DNA from 2 places in the Bacillus sp. SCT118 genome. Region 2 is predicted to be linked to the other one. Evidence: a T-box and tRNA genes for the amino acid it is inferred to sense, from the RefSeq annotation. Region 2 holds a T-box; the other holds one or more tRNA genes.
What was found. The T-box of region 2 lies ahead of leuS (leucine--tRNA ligase). A T-box ahead of a tRNA ligase gene usually reads a tRNA of that ligase, here a tRNA-Leu.
Positions count from the first base shown of each region.

Region 1: it has a tRNA-Leu gene. The T-box ahead of leuS (leucine--tRNA ligase) is inferred to sense a tRNA for this amino acid. The anticodon was not compared.

Region 1 covers NZ_CP191225.1:3,936,156-3,943,527, reverse strand. Annotated here, with positions in the region: rRNA gene ACQVGT_RS20250 (16S ribosomal RNA) at 1-1,230, shown strand, start outside; rRNA gene ACQVGT_RS20245 (23S ribosomal RNA) at 1,401-4,328, shown strand; rRNA gene rrf (5S ribosomal RNA) at 4,383-4,498, shown strand; tRNA gene ACQVGT_RS20235 (tRNA-Val) at 4,521-4,596, shown strand; tRNA gene ACQVGT_RS20230 (tRNA-Thr) at 4,601-4,676, shown strand; tRNA gene ACQVGT_RS20225 (tRNA-Lys) at 4,713-4,788, shown strand; tRNA gene ACQVGT_RS20220 (tRNA-Leu) at 4,795-4,877, shown strand; tRNA gene ACQVGT_RS20215 (tRNA-Gly) at 4,918-4,992, shown strand; tRNA gene ACQVGT_RS20210 (tRNA-Leu) at 5,007-5,092, shown strand; tRNA gene ACQVGT_RS20205 (tRNA-Arg) at 5,102-5,178, shown strand; tRNA gene ACQVGT_RS20200 (tRNA-Pro) at 5,206-5,282, shown strand; tRNA gene ACQVGT_RS20195 (tRNA-Ala) at 5,290-5,365, shown strand; rRNA gene ACQVGT_RS20190 (16S ribosomal RNA) at 5,536-7,085, shown strand; rRNA gene ACQVGT_RS20185 (23S ribosomal RNA) at 7,256-7,372, shown strand, end outside.
Region 2 covers NZ_CP191225.1:1,146,016-1,153,387, reverse strand. Annotated here, with positions in the region: gene ACQVGT_RS05845 (carbohydrate ABC transporter permease) at 1-24, shown strand, start outside; gene melA (alpha-galactosidase MelA) at 44-1,342, shown strand; gene ACQVGT_RS05835 (rhodanese-like domain-containing protein) at 1,364-1,675, opposite strand; gene leuS (leucine--tRNA ligase) at 1,791-4,205, opposite strand; T-box leader at 4,313-4,527, opposite strand; gene ACQVGT_RS05825 (DUF4257 domain-containing protein) at 4,630-4,965, opposite strand; gene ytvA (YtvA family blue-light photoreceptor) at 5,370-6,155, shown strand; gene ACQVGT_RS05815 (MDR family MFS transporter) at 6,392-7,372, opposite strand, start outside.

The DNA.
Region 1 (7,372 bases), 1.2 Mb from region 2:
ACTGGGACTGAGACACGGCCCAGACTCCTACGGGAGGCAGCAGTAGGGAATCTTCCGCAATGGACGAAAGTCTGACGGAGCAACGCCGCGTGAGTGATGAAGGTTTTCGGATCGTAAAGCTCTGTTGTTAGGGAAGAACAAGTACCGTTCGAATAGGGCGGTACCTTGACGGTACCTAACCAGAAAGCCACGGCTAACTACGTGCCAGCAGCCGCGGTAATACGTAGGTGGCAAGCGTTGTCCGGAATTATTGGGCGTAAAGGGCTCGCAGGCGGTTTCTTAAGTCTGATGTGAAAGCCCCCGGCTCAACCGGGGAGGGTCATTGGAAACTGGGGAACTTGAGTGCAGAAGAGGAGAGTGGAATTCCACGTGTAGCGGTGAAATGCGTAGAGATGTGGAGGAACACCAGTGGCGAAGGCGACTCTCTGGTCTGTAACTGACGCTGAGGAGCGAAAGCGTGGGGAGCGAACAGGATTAGATACCCTGGTAGTCCACGCCGTAAACGATGAGTGCTAAGTGTTAGGGGGTTTCCGCCCCTTAGTGCTGCAGCTAACGCATTAAGCACTCCGCCTGGGGAGTACGGTCGCAAGACTGAAACTCAAAGGAATTGACGGGGGCCCGCACAAGCGGTGGAGCATGTGGTTTAATTCGAAGCAACGCGAAGAACCTTACCAGGTCTTGACATCCTCTGACAATCCTAGAGATAGGACGTCCCCTTCGGGGGCAGAGTGACAGGTGGTGCATGGTTGTCGTCAGCTCGTGTCGTGAGATGTTGGGTTAAGTCCCGCAACGAGCGCAACCCTTGATCTTAGTTGCCAGCATTCAGTTGGGCACTCTAAGGTGACTGCCGGTGACAAACCGGAGGAAGGTGGGGATGACGTCAAATCATCATGCCCCTTATGACCTGGGCTACACACGTGCTACAATGGACAGAACAAAGGGCAGCGAAACCGCGAGGTTAAGCCAATCCCACAAATCTGTTCTCAGTTCGGATCGCAGTCTGCAACTCGACTGCGTGAAGCTGGAATCGCTAGTAATCGCGGATCAGCATGCCGCGGTGAATACGTTCCCGGGCCTTGTACACACCGCCCGTCACACCACGAGAGTTTGTAACACCCGAAGTCGGTGAGGTAACCTTTTAGGAGCCAGCCGCCGAAGGTGGGACAGATGATTGGGGTGAAGTCGTAACAAGGTAGCCGTATCGGAAGGTGCGGCTGGATCACCTCCTTTCTAAGGATATTATACGGAATATAAGACCTTGGGTCTTATAAACAGAACGTTCCCTGTCTTGTTTAGTTTTGAAGGATCATTCCTTCGAAACGTGTTCTTTGAAAACTAGATAACAGTAGACATCACATTCAATTAGTAACACAAGATATCACATAGTGATTCTTTTTAACGGTTAAGTTAGAAAGGGCGCACGGTGGATGCCTTGGCACTAGGAGCCGATGAAGGACGGGACGAACACCGATATGCTTCGGGGAGCTGTAAGCAAGCTTTGATCCGGAGATTTCCGAATGGGGAAACCCACCACTCGTAATGGAGTGGTATCCATATCTGAATTCATAGGATATGAGAAGGCAGACCCGGGGAACTGAAACATCTAAGTACCCGGAGGAAGAGAAAGCAAATGCGATTCCCTGAGTAGCGGCGAGCGAAACGGGATCAGCCCAAACCAAGAGGCTTGCCTCTTGGGGTTGTAGGACACTCTGTACGGAGTTACAAAAGAACGAGGTAGATGAAGAGGTCTGGAAAGGCCCGCCATAGGAGGTAACAGCCCTGTAGTCAAAACTTCGTTCTCTCCTGAGTGGATCCTGAGTACGGCGGAACACGTGAAATTCCGTCGGAATCCGGGAGGACCATCTCCCAAGGCTAAATACTCCCTAGTGACCGATAGTGAACCAGTACCGTGAGGGAAAGGTGAAAAGCACCCCGGAAGGGGAGTGAAAGAGATCCTGAAACCGTGTGCCTACAAGTAGTCAGAGCCCGTTAACGGGTGATGGCGTGCCTTTTGTAGAATGAACCGGCGAGTTACGATCCCGTGCAAGGTTAAGCAGAAGATGCGGAGCCGCAGCGAAAGCGAGTCTGAATAGGGCGCATGAGTACGTGGTCGTAGACCCGAAACCAGGTGATCTACCCATGTCCAGGGTGAAGTTCAGGTAACACTGAATGGAGGCCCGAACCCACGCACGTTGAAAAGTGCGGGGATGAGGTGTGGGTAGGGGTGAAATGCCAATCGAACCTGGAGATAGCTGGTTCTCTCCGAAATAGCTTTAGGGCTAGCCTCAAGGTAAGAGTCTTGGAGGTAGAGCACTGATTGGACTAGGGGCCCCTACCGGGTTACCGAATTCAGTCAAACTCCGAATGCCAATGACTTATCCTTGGGAGTCAGACTGCGAGTGATAAGATCCGTAGTCGAAAGGGAAACAGCCCAGACCGCCAGCTAAGGTCCCAAAGTATACGTTAAGTGGAAAAGGATGTGGAGTTGCTTAGACAACCAGGATGTTGGCTTAGAAGCAGCCACCATTTAAAGAGTGCGTAATAGCTCACTGGTCGAGTGACTCTGCGCCGAAAATGTACCGGGGCTAAACGTATCACCGAAGCTGCGGACTGTTCTTCGAACAGTGGTAGGAGAGCGTTCTAAGGGCTGTGAAGCCAGACCGGAAGGACTGGTGGAGCGCTTAGAAGTGAGAATGCCGGTATGAGTAGCGAAAGAGGGGTGAGAATCCCCTCCACCGAATGCCTAAGGTTTCCTGAGGAAGGCTCGTCCGCTCAGGGTTAGTCGGGACCTAAGCCGAGGCCGAAAGGCGTAGGCGATGGACAACAGGTTGATATTCCTGTACCACCTCCTCACCATTTGAGCAATGGGGGGACGCAGGAGGATAGGGTAAGCGCGGTATTGGATATCCGCGTCCAAGCAGTTAGGCTGGGAAATAGGCAAATCCGTTTCCCATAAGGCTGAGCTGTGATGGCGAGCGAAATATAGTAGCGAAGTTCCTGATTCCACACTGCCAAGAAAAGCCTCTAGCGAGGTGAGAGGTGCCCGTACCGCAAACCGACACAGGTAGGCGAGGAGAGAATCCTAAGGTGATCGAGAGAACTCTCGTTAAGGAACTCGGCAAAATGACCCCGTAACTTCGGGAGAAGGGGTGCTCTGTTAGGGTGCAAGCCCGAGAGAGCCGCAGTGAATAGGCCCAGGCGACTGTTTAGCAAAAACACAGGTCTCTGCGAAGCCGTAAGGCGAAGTATAGGGGCTGACGCCTGCCCGGTGCTGGAAGGTTAAGAGGAGCGCTTAGCGTAAGCGAAGGTGCGAATTGAAGCCCCAGTAAACGGCGGCCGTAACTATAACGGTCCTAAGGTAGCGAAATTCCTTGTCGGGTAAGTTCCGACCCGCACGAAAGGCGCAACGATCTGGGCACTGTCTCAACGAGAGACTCGGTGAAATTATAGTACCTGTGAAGATGCAGGTTACCCGCGACAGGACGGAAAGACCCCGTGGAGCTTTACTGCAGCCTGATATTGAATGTTGGTACAGCTTGTACAGGATAGGTAGGAGCCTTGGAAACCGGAGCGCCAGCTTCGGTGGAGGCATCGGTGGGATACTACCCTGGCTGTATTGACCTTCTAACCCGCCGCCCTTATCGGGCGGGGAGACAGTGTCAGGTGGGCAGTTTGACTGGGGCGGTCGCCTCCTAAAAGGTAACGGAGGCGCCCAAAGGTTCCCTCAGAATGGTTGGAAATCATTCGCAGAGTGTAAAGGCACAAGGGAGCTTGACTGCGAGACCTACAAGTCGAGCAGGGACGAAAGTCGGGCTTAGTGATCCGGTGGTTCCGCATGGAAGGGCCATCGCTCAACGGATAAAAGCTACCCCGGGGATAACAGGCTTATCTCCCCCAAGAGTCCACATCGACGGGGAGGTTTGGCACCTCGATGTCGGCTCATCGCATCCTGGGGCTGTAGTCGGTCCCAAGGGTTGGGCTGTTCGCCCATTAAAGCGGTACGCGAGCTGGGTTCAGAACGTCGTGAGACAGTTCGGTCCCTATCCGTCGCGGGCGCAGGAAATTTGAGAGGAGCTGTCCTTAGTACGAGAGGACCGGGATGGACGCACCGCTGGTGTACCAGTTGTTCTGCCAAGGGCATCGCTGGGTAGCTATGTGCGGACGGGATAAGTGCTGAAAGCATCTAAGCATGAAGCCCCCCTCAAGATGAGATTTCCCATTCCGCAAGGAAGTAAGATCCCTGAAAGATGATCAGGTTGATAGGTCTGAGGTGGAAGTGTGGCGACACATGGAGCTGACAGATACTAATCGATCGAGGACTTAACCATATTTTGAATGATGTCACACCTGTTATCTAGTTTTGAGAGAACACTCTCAATTTGTTTGGTGGCGATAGCGAAGAGGTCACACCCGTTCCCATACCGAACACGGAAGTTAAGCTCTTCAGCGCCGATGGTAGTCGGGGGTTTCCCCCTGTGAGAGTAGGACGCCGCCAAGCAATTGCACGTTAGTGCAATTATGGAGGATTAGCTCAGCTGGGAGAGCATCTGCCTTACAAGCAGAGGGTCGGCGGTTCGAGCCCGTCATCCTCCACCATTATGCCGGTGTAGCTCAATTGGTAGAGCAACTGACTTGTAATCAGTAGGTTGGGGGTTCAAGTCCTCTTGCCGGCACCACTTTTATATGATATAATACTCAAGTCTCTTGTAGAAGAGCCATTAGCTCAGTTGGTAGAGCATCTGACTTTTAATCAGAGGGTCGAAGGTTCGAGTCCTTCATGGCTCACCATTTTACGCGGGTGTGGCGGAATTGGCAGACGCGCTAGACTTAGGATCTAGTGTCTTTATGACGTGGGGGTTCAAGTCCCTTCACCCGCATTATATAGGATAACAGTTAGAAAAACTGGACATCCTGTCTGCGGAAGTAGTTCAGTGGTAGAACACCACCTTGCCAAGGTGGGGGTCGCGGGTTCGAATCCCGTCTTCCGCTCCAACTATACCATCCACGCCGGGGTGGTGGAATTGGCAGACACACAGGACTTAAAATCCTGCGGTAGGTGACTACCGTGCCGGTTCAAGTCCGGCCCTCGGCATTATGTTTTGCGCCCGTAGCTCAATTGGATAGAGCGTTTGACTACGGATCAAAAGGTTAGGGGTTCGACTCCTCTCGGGCGCGCCATATCTTTTAATAGAATAGATGGGAAATCGGGAAGTAGCTCAGCTTGGTAGAGCACATGGTTTGGGACCATGGGGTCGCAGGTTCGAATCCTGTCTTCCCGACCATTTTTATGGGGCCTTAGCTCAGCTGGGAGAGCGCCTGCTTTGCACGCAGGAGGTCAGCGGTTCGATCCCGCTAGGCTCCACCAAAAGTTTTTTAAAAAAGTTGTTGACTTTGAAGAAGTGATATTGTATACTAACAAAGTTGCTTTAACAAAGCGGACAAAAAATGATCTTTGAAAACTAAACAAGACAAAACGTACCTGTTAATTCAGTTTTTAAAAATCGCACAGCGATGTGCGTAGTCAGTCAAACTACTTTATCGGAGAGTTTGATCCTGGCTCAGGACGAACGCTGGCGGCGTGCCTAATACATGCAAGTCGAGCGGACAGATGGGAGCTTGCTCCCTGATGTTAGCGGCGGACGGGTGAGTAACACGTGGGTAACCTGCCTGTAAGACTGGGATAACTCCGGGAAACCGGGGCTAATACCGGATGGTTGTTTGAACCGCATGGTTCAAACATAAAAGGTGGCTTCGGCTACCACTTACAGATGGACCCGCGGCGCATTAGCTAGTTGGTGAGGTAATGGCTCACCAAGGCAACGATGCGTAGCCGACCTGAGAGGGTGATCGGCCACACTGGGACTGAGACACGGCCCAGACTCCTACGGGAGGCAGCAGTAGGGAATCTTCCGCAATGGACGAAAGTCTGACGGAGCAACGCCGCGTGAGTGATGAAGGTTTTCGGATCGTAAAGCTCTGTTGTTAGGGAAGAACAAGTACCGTTCGAATAGGGCGGTACCTTGACGGTACCTAACCAGAAAGCCACGGCTAACTACGTGCCAGCAGCCGCGGTAATACGTAGGTGGCAAGCGTTGTCCGGAATTATTGGGCGTAAAGGGCTCGCAGGCGGTTTCTTAAGTCTGATGTGAAAGCCCCCGGCTCAACCGGGGAGGGTCATTGGAAACTGGGGAACTTGAGTGCAGAAGAGGAGAGTGGAATTCCACGTGTAGCGGTGAAATGCGTAGAGATGTGGAGGAACACCAGTGGCGAAGGCGACTCTCTGGTCTGTAACTGACGCTGAGGAGCGAAAGCGTGGGGAGCGAACAGGATTAGATACCCTGGTAGTCCACGCCGTAAACGATGAGTGCTAAGTGTTAGGGGGTTTCCGCCCCTTAGTGCTGCAGCTAACGCATTAAGCACTCCGCCTGGGGAGTACGGTCGCAAGACTGAAACTCAAAGGAATTGACGGGGGCCCGCACAAGCGGTGGAGCATGTGGTTTAATTCGAAGCAACGCGAAGAACCTTACCAGGTCTTGACATCCTCTGACAATCCTAGAGATAGGACGTCCCCTTCGGGGGCAGAGTGACAGGTGGTGCATGGTTGTCGTCAGCTCGTGTCGTGAGATGTTGGGTTAAGTCCCGCAACGAGCGCAACCCTTGATCTTAGTTGCCAGCATTCAGTTGGGCACTCTAAGGTGACTGCCGGTGACAAACCGGAGGAAGGTGGGGATGACGTCAAATCATCATGCCCCTTATGACCTGGGCTACACACGTGCTACAATGGACAGAACAAAGGGCAGCGAAACCGCGAGGTTAAGCCAATCCCACAAATCTGTTCTCAGTTCGGATCGCAGTCTGCAACTCGACTGCGTGAAGCTGGAATCGCTAGTAATCGCGGATCAGCATGCCGCGGTGAATACGTTCCCGGGCCTTGTACACACCGCCCGTCACACCACGAGAGTTTGTAACACCCGAAGTCGGTGAGGTAACCTTTTAGGAGCCAGCCGCCGAAGGTGGGACAGATGATTGGGGTGAAGTCGTAACAAGGTAGCCGTATCGGAAGGTGCGGCTGGATCACCTCCTTTCTAAGGATATTATACGGAATATAAGACCTTGGGTCTTATAAACAGAACGTTCCCTGTCTTGTTTAGTTTTGAAGGATCATTCCTTCGAAACGTGTTCTTTGAAAACTAGATAACAGTAGACATCACATTCAATTAGTAACACAAGATATCACATAGTGATTCTTTTTAACGGTTAAGTTAGAAAGGGCGCACGGTGGATGCCTTGGCACTAGGAGCCGATGAAGGACGGGACGAACACCGATATGCTTCGGGGAGCTGTAAGCAAGCTTTGATCCGGAGATTTCCGA
Region 2 (7,372 bases):
TCTTCCGGAGCGGTAAAGGGTTAACTTTAAAGGGGGAAGCAATATGAAGAAGATTACATTTATCGGTGCAGGGAGCACGATTTTCGCCAAAAATGTTTTGGGAGACTGCCTGTTAACAGAGGCACTGAATGGATTTGAGTTCGCTCTTTACGACATTGATCCCAAACGCCTGCAAGAATCCCAGCTCATGCTCGAAAATCTAAGAGACCGTTATAACCCAAGTGTGGCCATCAATAGCTATGATGACAGAAAACTCGCCTTGCAAAACGCAGGCTATGTCATCAATGCGATTCAGGTTGGAGGATACAAACCGAGCACAGTCATCGATTTCGAGATTCCTAAACGGTATGGGCTGCGCCAGACGATCGCCGATACAGTCGGCATTGGCGGGATATTCAGATCTCTCAGAACAATCCCGGTCTTATTTGATATCGCAAAAGATATGGAGGAAATGTGCCCTGACGCATGGTTCTTAAACTATACAAATCCAATGGCCACTCTTACAGGCGCCATGCTCCGCTATACCAATATCAAAACAATCGGGCTCTGCCACAGTGTTCAAGTGTGCACGAAGGATTTATTTAAAGCTCTCGGAATGGAGCATGACGGAATTGAGGAACGCATCGCAGGCATCAATCATATGGCTTGGCTTTTGGAAGTCAAAAAAGACGGCACAGATTTATATCCAGAAATCAAAAGGAGAGCGAAAGAAAAACAAAAAACAAAGCATCATGATATGGTGCGGTTTGAATTAATGGATAAGTTCGGCTATTATGTCACGGAATCGTCCGAACATAACGCAGAGTATCACCCATACTTTATTAAACGGAATTACCCTGAACTGATCAGCGAGCTGCAAATCCCGCTCGACGAATATCCGAGAAGGTGCGTCAAGCAAATTGAAAATTGGGAGAAAATGCGGGATGATATCGTCAATAATAAAAACCTTACGCACGAACGCTCAAAGGAATATGGTTCAAGAATTATAGAGGCAATGGAAACAAACGAACCATTCACCTTCGGAGGAAACGTCTTGAATACAGGGCTGATCACCAACCTTCCTTCAAAAGCGGTTGTGGAAGTGACATGCGTCGCCGACAGAAAAAAAATTACACCGTGCTTCGCCGGAGAACTGCCTGAGCAGCTTGCAGCCTTAAACCGGACGAATATTAATACACAGCTGATGACAATCGAAGCGGCTGTCACACAAAAAAAAGAAGCGGTTTACCAAGCTGCAATGCTTGATCCGCATACAAGCGCGGAGCTTTCCATGAAAGACATCATCTCCATGTGTGACGATTTATTTGCAGCACACGGCGATTGGCTTCCGGAATACAAATAAAAACTAGGGGACTGCTCTCCCCTAGTTTTTTGGTTTTGTTTCGCCTTCCCAGGCCATCATGCCGCCTTCAACATTGACTGTTTTAAAGCCTTGCTCATCCAGGTACTTGCAGACGTTCATGCTGCGCATTCCTGAGCGGCAGATAAATACGTACTCTTTGTCTTTATCAAGGGTTTCCATTTTTTCAGGAATATCCCCCATGCGAATATGAACGGCTTGCGGGATCATGCCTTCCGCTACCTCTTCATCTTCTCTGACATCAATTAAATATAATTCTTCGTCCGCCTCAATTTTTTCTTTCAAAGCGGCTGTGCTGATTTCTTTTATTTCCAAAGAAAACACTCCTATTCACAGTGATCATGTTCAGTATATCAAAGTCAGCTGAACGATTGCTATTCTGAGACTGATGAAAAAAATCCCCTTTTGGCAAAGGGGATTTTTTCTAGGCTTAGTTTGCCACAATATTGACAAGCTTCCCAGGCACCGCGATGATTTTCCGAATCGTTTTGCCTTCAAGCTGCTCTTTGACCTTTTCATCTGCTTGAGCAAGCTGTTCCAGCTGTTCTTTCGTTGCATCGGCAGGAACCTGTAATTTCGCTTTTACTTTTCCGTTCAGCTGAACAACGATTTCAACTTCATCATCCACAAGTTTTGTTTCATCATATACAGGCCAAGCTTCGTAGGCAATTGTGCCGGAATGGCCAAGCTTCTCCCAAAGCTCTTCCGCTAAGTGTGGCGCGATAGGAGAAAGAAGCTTCACGAAGCCTTCCATATATTCTTTCGGCAGTTCTGATGCTTTATAAGCTTCATTAATAAAGACCATCAGCTGGGAAATACCCGTGTTGAAACGAAGGCCTTCATAATGGTCTGTGACTTTCATAACCGTTTCATGATAGACGCGCTCCAATGTTTCACCCGCGCCTTCAACGATTTTGCCATTAAGCTCACCGCTGTCTTCAATAAATAGGCGCCATACACGGTCAAGGAAACGGCGCGCACCGTCTAATCCTGATTCAGACCAGGCGATTGAAGCATCAAGAGGTCCCATGAACATTTCGTACAATCTCAGCGTATCAGCACCGTGAGAGGACACGATTTCGTCAGGGTTGACAACGTTCCCTTTAGATTTACTCATTTTTTCGTTATTTTCGCCGAGAATCATTCCTTGGTTGTACAGCTTTTGGAACGGTTCTTTCGTCGGCACTACGCCGATATCATAAAGGAACTTATGCCAGAAGCGGGCATACAGAAGGTGAAGCACGGCATGCTCTGCACCGCCGATATACATATCGACCGGAAGCCATTTTTCCAATTTTTCTGGTGATGCCAGCTGATCCGGATTGTGCGGATCAATATAGCGCAAGAAATACCAGCAGCTTCCCGCCCATTGCGGCATTGTATTCGTTTCTCTTCTTCCTTTTTTCCCTGTCTCAGGGTCTGTGACTTCCACCCACTCTTTAATGTTCGCAAGCGGTGATTCGCCCGTTCCGCTCGGTTTGATTTCATCCGTTTTCGGCAAAATCAGCGGCAGCTCCTCTTCAGGGACAGCTGTTGACGTTCCGTCTTCCCAATGAATGACCGGAATCGGCTCGCCCCAATAACGCTGGCGGCTGAAGAGCCAGTCACGAAGACGGTACGTCACTTTCTTCTCACCGTTTTTCGTTTCTTCCAGCCAAGCGATCACTTTCTCAATCGCTTCCTGTTTGTGAAGGCCGTTCAGGAAATCAGAGTTCACGTGCTCGCCGTCGCCAATATAAGCTGCTTCCTCAACATTCCCGCCTTTTACGACTTCCTTCACCGGAAGGCCGAATGTTTTGGCGAATTCAAAATCACGCTCATCGTGGCCAGGAACTGCCATGACAGCACCTGTTCCGTATGATGCAAGAACATAATCCGCAATCCAAATCGGCAGTTTTTCTCCGTTTACAGGATTGATCGCATACGCTCCTGTGAATACGCCTGTCTTTGTTTTCGCAAGATCTGTGCGTTCTAGGTCACTCTTTGATTGAATTTCTTTGATATAAGCTTCAACAGCTTCTTTTTGCTCTGCCGTTGTGATGTTTTCCACCAATGCGTGTTCCGGGGCAAGGACAGTATATGTAGCGCCAAACAGCGTATCTGGTCTTGTTGTAAACACCGTAAAGGAATCATCATGTCCATCTATAGCAAAATGAACGTGAGCGCCTTCCGAACGGCCGATCCAGTTGCGCTGCATATCTTTAATGCTTTCCGGCCAATCAAGCTCTTCCAAGTCCTCAAGGAGCCTGTCCGCATAAGCGGTGATTTTCAGCATCCACTGCTTCATTGGGCGTCTCTCTACCGGATGGCCGCCGCGTTCGCTCTTGCCGTCAATGACTTCTTCGTTGGCAAGAACCGTACCGAGCGCAGGGCACCAGTTTACAGGCACTTCGTCAACGTAAGCAAGGCCTTTTTCGTATAGCTTTAAGAAAATCCATTGCGTCCATTTATAGTATTCAGGGTCAGTCGTATTGATTTCGCGATCCCAGTCATATGAGAAGCCAAGCGCTTGAATTTGGCGGCGGAAGTTATCAATATTCTGCTTCGTAAACACAGCGGGGTCGTTCCCTGTGTCAAGCGCGTATTGTTCAGCTGGCAGGCCGAATGCGTCCCAGCCCATTGGATGAAGGACATCATAGCCCTGCATGCGCTTCATGCGGGACAGAATATCCGTAGCTGTGTATCCTTCAGGATGGCCGACGTGCAACCCAGCTCCAGACGGATAAGGAAACATGTCCAGCGCGTAAAATTTTTGTTTTTCATTATTATCAAGAGTGGCAAATGTCTTGTTTTCAAGCCAATATGTTTGCCATTTCTTTTCTATCTCTTTGTGCTGAAAACTCAAAGTAAAAACCTCCTTCTGATTGAATACGGCGTGTATGGTTCAAGTATTGACGGGAAGGAGAGGATTATTCAGAATATTCCCAAACTAAAAAAAACTCCCTCATCCCTAAAAGGGACGAGAGACTTTCGTTTTCCCGCGGTACCACCCTCGTTAGCGCGGCATACGCCGCACTCACTTGATACTTTTAACGCAGTTATGCGTCAGCGGCTTTTCACCGCTGCAACTCTGAGGTGAGTTCGGAAACAAACTTGATTGACTTTCACCAGCCGTCAACTCTCTGCAACAATATCTGTTTCTTACTGCTCCTCTTCATTGTTCTTATCGCAACCGTAATCTAACTGTATTTTATAGAATTCTGTTCATAAGTGCAAGCAGGTTTGTATACAATGGGAATGTACCCTGAACGGGCGAAGATTGAGGACAATTATTCGGGTGGAGTTTTAGTTTGACGTTTGGACTCGGCCGGTTCGCCGCCGCTGTTCAGTTCTCTCACAAAGTCAAAACTTCTGAGAACAGCTTCACCGCCGTAGCCTGAGATAATGGATAAGATGACAAGTTGAATTCCTGAATCGGGGTCAGCGGATAATACAAGTAAAATGGAAGCTGTCATTCCGATAAACCAATCTTCCAAAAATCCAAGGTAGATAAACCGCTTCGTCATTCTGGGCTTCTCCAGTCTGCCTCTCTTTTTCACATGACCGAGAATCCCCATGATTCCTCCAATTACACAAGCAATAAGTACCTGATGCAGCATCTTCATCATCACCTTCCTAAAGCCCTTATTTCGTAAAGCGACTTCAGGCCATCCAGCCCCCTTAAACGATTCCGATGATTTTCGATATCTACATACCGGCAAATCTGTAAAAAGCTTGTTTCTTCCATTATATGTGAACACATGATCGGTAAGCTTGATGCATTGGATTCATTTTTCACCCAGTGACATTTACCTAGTCACCTATTTAGCATGTAGAAAACCTTTCCGTTCATATGTTCAAATTCTGTTCTTATTTTTAGTGTATACGAGGACAAGCCCTAATGACAAACAACAAACTGCACTTGCTTGAATCAGAACATGTGTTGTGCTACGGTTACTGTAGAATTCATTTTTAAAAAGGGGAATATCAGGCTTTCGCATAGCAAGCTGACGGCCTAAGGGGGATTTATATGGCTAGTTTTCAATCATTTGGGATACCAGGACAGCTGGAAGTCATCAAAAAAGCGCTTGATCACGTGCGAGTCGGTGTGGTAATTACAGATCCCGCACTTGAAGATAATCCTATTGTCTACGTAAATCAAGGCTTTGTTCAAATGACCGGCTACGAGACCGAGGAAATTTTAGGAAAGAACTGCCGCTTCTTACAGGGGAAACACACAGATCCTGCAGAAGCGGAGAACATCAGAACCGCTTTACAAAATAAAGAACCGGTCACCGTTCAGATTCAAAACTACAAAAAAGACGGAACGATGTTCTGGAATGAATTAAATATTGATCCAATGGTTATAGAGGATAAAACGTATTTTGTCGGAATTCAGAAAGACATCACCAAGCAAAAAGAGTATGAAAAGCTTCTCGAGGATTCCCTCACGGAAATTACTGCACTTTCAACTCCTATTGTCCCGATTCGCAATGGCATTTCAGCTCTTCCGCTAGTCGGAAACCTGACAGAGGAGCGATTTAATTCCATTGTTTGCACATTGACGAATATCTTATCAACATCCAAAGATGATTATTTGATCATTGATTTATCCGGATTGGCCCAAGTGAACGAACAAACGGCCGACCAAATTTTCAAGCTGAGCCATTTGCTGAAATTGACCGGAACTGAGTTAATCATTACCGGCATTAAGCCTGAATTGGCTATGAAAATGAATCAACTGGATGCCAATTTTTCGTCGCTGAAAACATATTCAAATGTAAAGGATGCCGTTAAAGTGCTTCCGATTATGTAAAAAGATCCCGCTCATCCGGCGGGATCTTTCAGATTGTTGACAAAATCCTAAAATGGTTTTCATTTTAGGATTTTGTCATCTTTTCAGCGTGATTGAAAACCCTTGAAGTCTAGGAAGGACGAGCATAGGAGCGGAGCGAATGTTCTAATTCGTGAGCACCGAAGCGCAGGCCTGACAACGAATGCGAGGGTTTGTCGACACGCTGAAAGATCCCGCTCATTCGGCGGGATCTTTTATTATGAAGAAATTGATGCCTGCTTATTTGTTTCTTTAGCTGATTTTAGCCGTTTGTCATATAGAAGCGTTGTGGCAATACTGATCAGCAGCAATACCAACAGAGATAAAACAAGGGCCTTAATGCCGTAATGATCGACAAGCACTCCTCCGAACAGGGGACCAATCATTCTGCCTCCTGTCGCCGCACTGTTGACAAAGCCTTGATAAAAGCCTTCTTTCCCTTTAGGGGCAAGCTGATTGGCAATTGTCGGCACAGCAGGCCAAACAAGCATTTCTCCGATCGTCAGGATCACCATCGCAGCGAGAAACATCGGAAATTGCTTTGCAGTCAGCAGCATGCTGAAAGACACAATAAAAATGATAAAGCCGATGACCATTTGCGCTTTTAGCGACTCGGCCCATTTTTTCACCACAAAACTGACGAGCGGCTGGCCGAGCACAATGAGAATTCCGTTAACCGTCCATAGCACGCTGTATAAGGAAAGAGATATTCCAATGCTTTGTGTGTACGAAGCAATTGTGGTTGACCATTGAGAATAAGCCAGCCATCCGAGTACATAGCCTCCGCTTAAAATGATCAGTGCGGCAAATTTTGCTTTGCTGTTCACAGCATCGTAATCAAGCACAGACGTTTGGGATGCATCTCCCGTCTGAATATTTCGAAATCCGAAATATACAATAAAGAAAAAGACCAGATACAGCGCGGCATTCGCCAAAAATACATATGAAAACGAGAAAGATGCCACGACACCGCCAAGCGCTGAACCGACGGCCACACCCGCGTTTTGCGCGACATATATCGCATTAAATGCCTTCCTTCCCCCTTCAGGCCATACCAATCCCGCCATTGCGTAGCTGGCCGGAAAAACAACACCGGAGCCAAAGCCCACAATCGTCAGCAGCACAATATAGGCTGGCCAATCATGAAAAAAGACAAGACCCATCAGGCTTGCTAACGTAATGGCTATCCCAAGCATAAT